DNA from 2 places in the Rhodococcus sp. NPDC060086 genome. Region 2 is predicted to be linked to the other one. Evidence: riboswitches for the same ligand, from Rfam matches in the RefSeq annotation. Region 2 holds a riboswitch; the other holds the start of a gene.
The links. A riboswitch is a leader RNA that binds a small molecule or an ion and turns the genes downstream of it on or off. The one in region 2 is predicted to bind cobalamin.

Region 1: linked by a shared signal. The riboswitch ahead of ACFWB0_RS14605 (ABC transporter substrate-binding protein) and the one ahead of metE (5-methyltetrahydropteroyltriglutamate--homocysteine S-methyltransferase) in region 2 are both predicted to bind cobalamin.

The regions. Positions count from the first base shown of each region.
Region 1 covers NZ_JBHWWZ010000023.1:749-4,062, forward strand. Annotated here, with positions in the region: gene ACFWB0_RS14600 (O-succinylhomoserine sulfhydrylase) at 1-994, shown strand, start outside; cobalamin riboswitch at 1,028-1,153, shown strand; gene ACFWB0_RS14605 (ABC transporter substrate-binding protein) at 1,236-2,129, shown strand; gene ACFWB0_RS14610 (FecCD family ABC transporter permease) at 2,189-3,151, shown strand; gene ACFWB0_RS14615 (ABC transporter ATP-binding protein) at 3,148-3,314, shown strand, end outside.
Region 2 covers NZ_JBHWWZ010000052.1:27,626-30,939, reverse strand. Annotated here, with positions in the region: gene ACFWB0_RS21690 (hypothetical protein) at 1-561, shown strand; gene ACFWB0_RS21695 ((2Fe-2S)-binding protein) at 1-4, shown strand, start outside; cobalamin riboswitch at 737-949, shown strand; gene metE (5-methyltetrahydropteroyltriglutamate--homocysteine S-methyltransferase) at 1,100-3,314, shown strand, end outside.

The DNA.
Region 1 (3,314 bases), on a different contig from region 2:
GATGTTCGAGGAGCGGTTGCGGCTGCTCGACGGCGCCGAAGCCTGCTACGCCACGGCATCGGGAATGTCCGCGGTGTTCACGGCCCTCGCGGCGCTGCTCGGCAAGGGTGATCGTCTGGTCGCGGCCCGTAGCCTCTTCGGATCGTGCTTCGTGGTGTGCAACGAGATCCTGCCCCGCTGGGGTGTGGAGACGGTGTTCGTCGACGGTGAAGACCTCGATCAGTGGGAGCAGGCGCTGTCGGTGCCCACCACCGCGGTGTTCTTCGAAACCCCGTCGAACCCGATGCAGACTCTCGTCGACGTCCGCAAGGTCTCCGAGATGGCGCACGCAGCAGGCGCAAAGGTGGTGTTGGACAACGTCTTCGCCACCCCGCTGCTGCAGCGCAGCCTCGATCTGGGCGCCGACATCGTCGTGTACTCCGGCACCAAACACATCGACGGTCAGGGCCGGGTGCTCGGCGGCGCGATCCTCGGCCCCCAGGACTACATCGACGGGCCCGTCAAGAACCTCATCCGTCATACCGGTCCGTCACTGAGCCCCTTCAACGCGTGGACGCTCCTCAAGGGCCTCGAAACGATGCCCGTCAGGTTGAATGCCGCGGTCGACTCCGCGTTGCGTCTCGGCAGGTTCCTGGAGTCGAACGACAAGGTGCGCTGGGTCAAGTACCCCTACCTCGAATCGCACCCGCAATACGAGCTCGCGACGTCGCAGATGAGCGGCGGCGGCACGATCCTCACCTTCGAACTCGACGCCCCCGAGGGCGAAGGCAAGAAGCGTGCGTTCGAACTGCTCAACAAGTTGCGCATCGTCGACATCTCCAACAACCTCGGCGACACGAAATCACTCATCACCCACCCCGCGACCACCACCCACCGGGCAATGGGACCGGAGGGGCGCGCCGCGATCGGCCTGTCCGACGGAGTCGTGCGCCTGTCGGTGGGCCTCGAAGATCACGAGGATCTGCTCGAAGACCTGGCGCAGGCGCTCGCCTGACCCGGAAACGCTGTGGGATACGCTGCGGGTGCTCTGCCAGTCGGGCAGGGCGCCCGCAGCGTTTTCGGTGAAGCCGGTGAAAACCCGGAGCTGTCCCGCAACTGTGATCCCGGTTCCACCGGGTAAGCCAGGTCAGCCGGCGCCGCGGACACATACTGGTCCTCGGACGAAGGACGGTATCGTGCCGCAACTCGTCGTTGCAGCCGTGCTGTTTTCGTCCTCCGAGCCACGGAGGATGGCTGTGCCACTCACTTCCCGCAGGTTTCTCACCGCCGGTGTCGCCGCTCTTGCCCTGGTGATCGTCGGCTGCAGTAGCGGTGACGATGCCGCGTCCGACAGCACTGCACCTGCAGAGTCCGGGACGCCGCAGGCCATCGTGTCGCTGAGTCCGACCACCACCGAGATGCTCTACGCGGTCGGTGCGGGCGAGCAGGTGATCGCCGTCGACGACCAGTCCGACTACCCCGAGGGCGTCCCGGTCACCGAACTGTCGGGCTACAACCCCAACGTCGAGGCCATTCTCGGTTACGACCCCGATCTCGTCGTCGCCACCGACGACAACGGCGACCTCGTCGCCGGACTCGGGAATGCCGGCGTCGAGGTCCTGCTTCTTCCCGCTGCCGTCACTCTCGACGACACCTACGCCCAGCTCGAGCAGGTCGGTGCCGCGACCGGCCACGTCGCCGACGCCGCCGAACTCGTCGCGCAGATGCAGACCGAGATCGACGAGATCGTCGCATCCGTGCCCGAGCGTGAGACACCGCTGCGGTACTACCACGAACTGGACAACACGTTCTACAGCGTCACCGACGACACCTACATCGGCGAGATCTACTCGATGCTGGGCCTGACCTCCATCGCGACCGGCGGCGACGGATACCCGCAGCTGTCCTCCGAGTACATCGTCGAGCAGAACCCCGACCTGATCTTCCTCGCCGACTCGCAGTGCTGCGGTGTCACGCCCGAGACGGTCGCCGAACGCGCCGGCTGGGCGGAGCTCACCGCCGTCCGCGACGGGCAGGTCCACGTCCTCGACGAGGACATCGCGAGCCGATGGGGTGCGCGCGTCGTCGACCTCGTGCGTGAACTCGCCGCAATCGTCACCGCCGTTCCCGCGGGCCAGCCTGCGCCGTGATCACCTCGCGTCGCCGCGCACTCGTGTTGGGTGGCGCGGTGATCCTTCTCCTCGCGGCGATGCTCGTCGGGATCCTCGTCGGTCCCGCCGGGCTCACCCCGCGCGGTGTGCTGCTCGACATTCTCGACAAGATTCCGTTCGTCGACGTCGACTCGGGTCTGAACACGCGACAGCAGGCGATCCTGTGGAACATTCGCATGCCCCGGGTTGTGCTCGGTGTGATCGTCGGAGCGATGCTCGCGATCGCCGGCGCCGCCTACCAGGGCGTTTTTCGCAATCCGCTCGCCGACCCGTACCTCCTCGGCGTCTCGAGCGGTGCGGGCCTCGGCGCGACACTCGCAATCGTGGTGGGCGGCGCCGCCGGATTCGCGGGGGTGCCCGTCGCCGCATTCGCGGGTGGGATGCTCGCGGTGGGCGCGACCTACGCGCTCGGACGCACCGTCGGGGGCAGCCGCACCGAAGTCATCATCATCCTCGCCGGTGTGGCGGTCGCGGCGTTCGCGAACGCCATCCAGACGTTCTTCATGCAACTCCACGACGACACCTTGCGTCAGGTGTATTCGTGGATGCTCGGACGCCTGTCCACCGACGGCTGGTCCGACGTGCGGACGGTACTGCCGTACGTCATCGTCTCCATCGTCGTGATCATGCTGCACCGGCGCACCCTCGACGTGATGTCGGTCGGCGACGTCGAAGCCTCCAGCCTCGGCATCAACCCGGCCCGGGTGCGGCTGATCCTCGTGTGCATCGCGACACTCGGCACCGCCGCCGTCGTCTCGGCCAGCGGCCTGATCGGGTTCGTGGGCATCGTCATTCCCCACGCGGTGCGGCTGCTGATCGGCCCGGGACACCGACTGTTGTTGCCGTTGTCGCTGATGATCGGCGCGGCATTCCTCGTGCTCGCCGACGTCCTGGCCCGCACCGTGATGTCGCCGGCCGAACTGCCGATCGGTGTCGTGACCGCAGCGATCGGCGCGCCGTTCTTCCTCGTGGTGCTGCGGCGGAGCCGGGGTGTGGCATGAACGAGGTGATGTGCCGTGGCCTGTGCGCGGAGCGCGGCGGCGTACAGGTGTTGCACGACGTCGAACTCGTCGTCGGCGCGGGGGAGTGGGTGTCGCTCGTGGGTCCCAACGGGTCGGGCAAGACCACGCTGCTGCACGCGCTCGCAGGGTTGGTGCCCGCGGC
Region 2 (3,314 bases):
GTGACAGTCGCATTCGCCCCTGAGATCGTCGACACCGAGGACGGTGGTCGCGAACAGCGCTGGCCGCTTCCCACCGATGAGGACTCACTACTGCGGCTGATCCGGTTGTTGTTCGACGAGTACTGGGACGACATGTGGTTCGGCCTGCTCATCGAAGGTTCGGCGCTCGAGGTCGCGGCACCCAATGCTTCGAAGAAGATCTCGATGTACGACGGGTATGCGACCGTCGACTTCGGTCGCTGGCATTTTCACCTGTGCATCGGCGAGCACACCGCGAGCGGACCGGAGCTCGGCCGTATCCGTCGCTGCGGCCGGGCAGAGCTGTACCGCAGGATCGGCACGGACGACGCACCGACGTCGTGGGGTGTGCGCCTGTTCAACGGCCGTGACGAACAGATGCTCACGATCATGTTGCCCACCCCGTTCCTCACGAACATGCAGCAGCTGACGGACGAACCGGTGTGGGTGCACCTCGAGGCGTGGGATCGCATTCGGTCGGAATTCCTCGGCCTGGCGCCGGATCCCCGTGACCGAACCGGCAAAGGATTTCGCCACTCCTGACCAGCACAGCCGACAGAAACGCACGACGGAAATACAACCCGCGCAGACAGATACAAACCCTCGGCAGGGTTGTATCTGTCTGATTGCGTTGTAACCGTTCTTCCTGCTTTGCCCGTTCGAATGAAGACGTGGCTATACTCCGGGATGTAGTTGGTTCGCCGTGCCGGTCGTGAGGAGCCCCGAAGGCCGTGGCGGCGTCGAAGCACCCCTGCGCGGGGTGTGGAAGAGGGAACCCGGTGAGAATCCGGGACTGTCCCGCAGCGGTATGCAGGAACGACCGCCGTCATCAGCACTGGGCATCACCCCGGGAAGCGACGGCCAGTAGGTACGGGCCCACAGGCTCGGGCGCTTGCAAGTCCGAATACCTGCCATCTGCGCCGGGCACGCCGTGCCCGGCGGTGTGCCGCCTCGTGGACCGGGCGCGCGGACCCGCATCGTATTCTCTCGCTCCGGCCGGGCCGGAGTCGACTGGGCTCGGTCGGATTCGCGCATCCTACGGGCGGTAGGCCATCAAGGACCGACCACCGGAGTACCACCAGTGCCTACACCCTCTGTCCCTACCTTCCATGCTGCCCCTGCCTTCCACGCCACCGTTCTCGGCTCCGCACGGATCGGACCCCAGCGTGAACTGAAGAAGGCCGTCGAATCGTATTGGGCCGGCCGGATCGACCGCGCCGGGCTGGAGAAGGTCGCCGCCGGACTGCGCGCCGACACCTGGGCTGCGCAGCGCGACGCCGGGCTCGATTCGATTCCGGTCAACACGTTCTCGTACTACGACCACATCCTCGACACTGCAGCCATGCTCGGCGCACTACCGCCCCGGGTGTCGGGTATCGCCGACGACCTCGACCGCTATTTCGCAGCCGCGCGAGGCAACGACGACGTCGCACCGCTCGAGATGACGAAGTGGTTCGACACCAACTACCACTACCTCGTCCCCGAGATCGGCCCTGACACGGTCTTCTCGCTCGATCCGTCGAAGGTGCTCGGCGAGGTCGCCGAGGCCCGCGCGCTCGGCGTTCCGGCCCGCCCGGTAGTCGTCGGCCCGCTGACGTTCTTGCTGCTGTCGAAGTCCACCAGCGAACAGGGCCCGCTCCTCGACCGTGCCGATGAGCTGGTCCCGCTGTATCAGGACCTCTTGTCGCAACTCGCCGCCGCCGGAGTCGATTGGGTGCAGCTCGACGAGCCCGCACTCGTCCGCGATCTCGACGACGCGACCGTCGCCGCGGTCGAACAGGTGTACGGCACGCTGTCGCAGGCACAGGACCGTCCTGCGATCCTCGTCGCCTCCTATTTCGGCAGCCTCGGTCCGGCGCTCGGTGCACTCGCTCGCACCGGTGTCGAAGGCCTCGCGGTCGACCTGGTCGCAGGTGACTCGGCAGACATCGCCGGACTGCCTGCCCTGGCGGACAAGCTGATCGTGGCGGGCGTGGTGGACGGCCGCAACGTGTGGCGCACCGATCTGGAGACGGCCCTGGCCACCCTCGCCACACTGCTCGGCTCGACGGGCTCGGTGGCGGTGTCGTCGTCATGCTCGTTGCTGCACGTTCCGTACACCATCGAGGCAGAGTCGAGCCTCGACGAATCGCTGCGCGCGTGGCTGGCATTCGGCACCGAGAAGGTCGCCGAGGTCGTCACCTTGTCGACGGCACTGCGCATCGGCCGCGACGCCGTGGCTTCCGAGCTCGCCGCGGCGCACGCGGCTGCCGATGTACGCGCGTCCGATCCTCGCCTACGCAACCGCCAGGTGCGCGGCATGCTCGACTCGATCGCATCGAACCGCACTCGCACGTCGGCCGATCGGCGCCGCGAGATCCAGCGACAGCATCTCGATCTGCCTCTGTTGCCGACCACCACCATCGGCTCGTACCCGCAGACCACGCGCATCCGGGTGGCCCGAGCCGCATTGCGCAAGGGCGAGATCGAACGCGCGGATTACGTGCAGCGGATGCGCGACGAGATCGCTGAAGTGGTGGCCCTCCAGGAGAAGCTCGGAATCGATGTGCTCGTGCACGGTGAGCCGGAGCGCAACGACATGGTGCAGTACTTCGCCGAGCAGCTCGACGGATTCTTCGCGACCGAGAACGGCTGGGTCCAGTCGTACGGAAGCCGTTGTGTACGTCCGCCGATTCTCTACGGCGATGTCGCGCGGCCGAATGCCATGACCGTCGACTGGATCACTTACGCACAGTCGCTCACCGACAAGCCGGTCAAGGGCATGCTCACCGGTCCCGTGACGATTCTCGCGTGGTCGTTCGTCCGCGACGACCAGCCTCTCGCCGACACCGCCGATCAGATCGCCCTGGCCATCCGCAACGAGACGGTGGACCTGCAGGCTGCGGGAGTGCGCATCATCCAGGTCGACGAGCCGGCACTGCGAGAACTGTTGCCGCTTCGCAAGTCCGATCAGGCCGAATACCTGGAGTGGGCAGTCGGGGCGTTCCGTCTTTCGACGTCCGGCGTGGCGGATTCGACGCAGATCCACACCCATCTGTGTTACTCGGAGTTCGGAGAGGTCATCGAGGCGATCGCCGAACTCGACGCCGACGTCACCTCCATCGAGGCCGCGCGTTCACACATGGAGGTGCTCGACGACCTCAACGCAATCGGATTCGACCTCGGAGTGGGCCCCGGCGTCTACGACATCCACTCACCGCGGGTTCCGAGCGAGAACGAGATCGCCGAGTCTCTTCGCGAAGCGCTGCGCGCCGTTCCCGCCGAGCGCCTGTGGGTCAACCCGGACTGCGGACTCA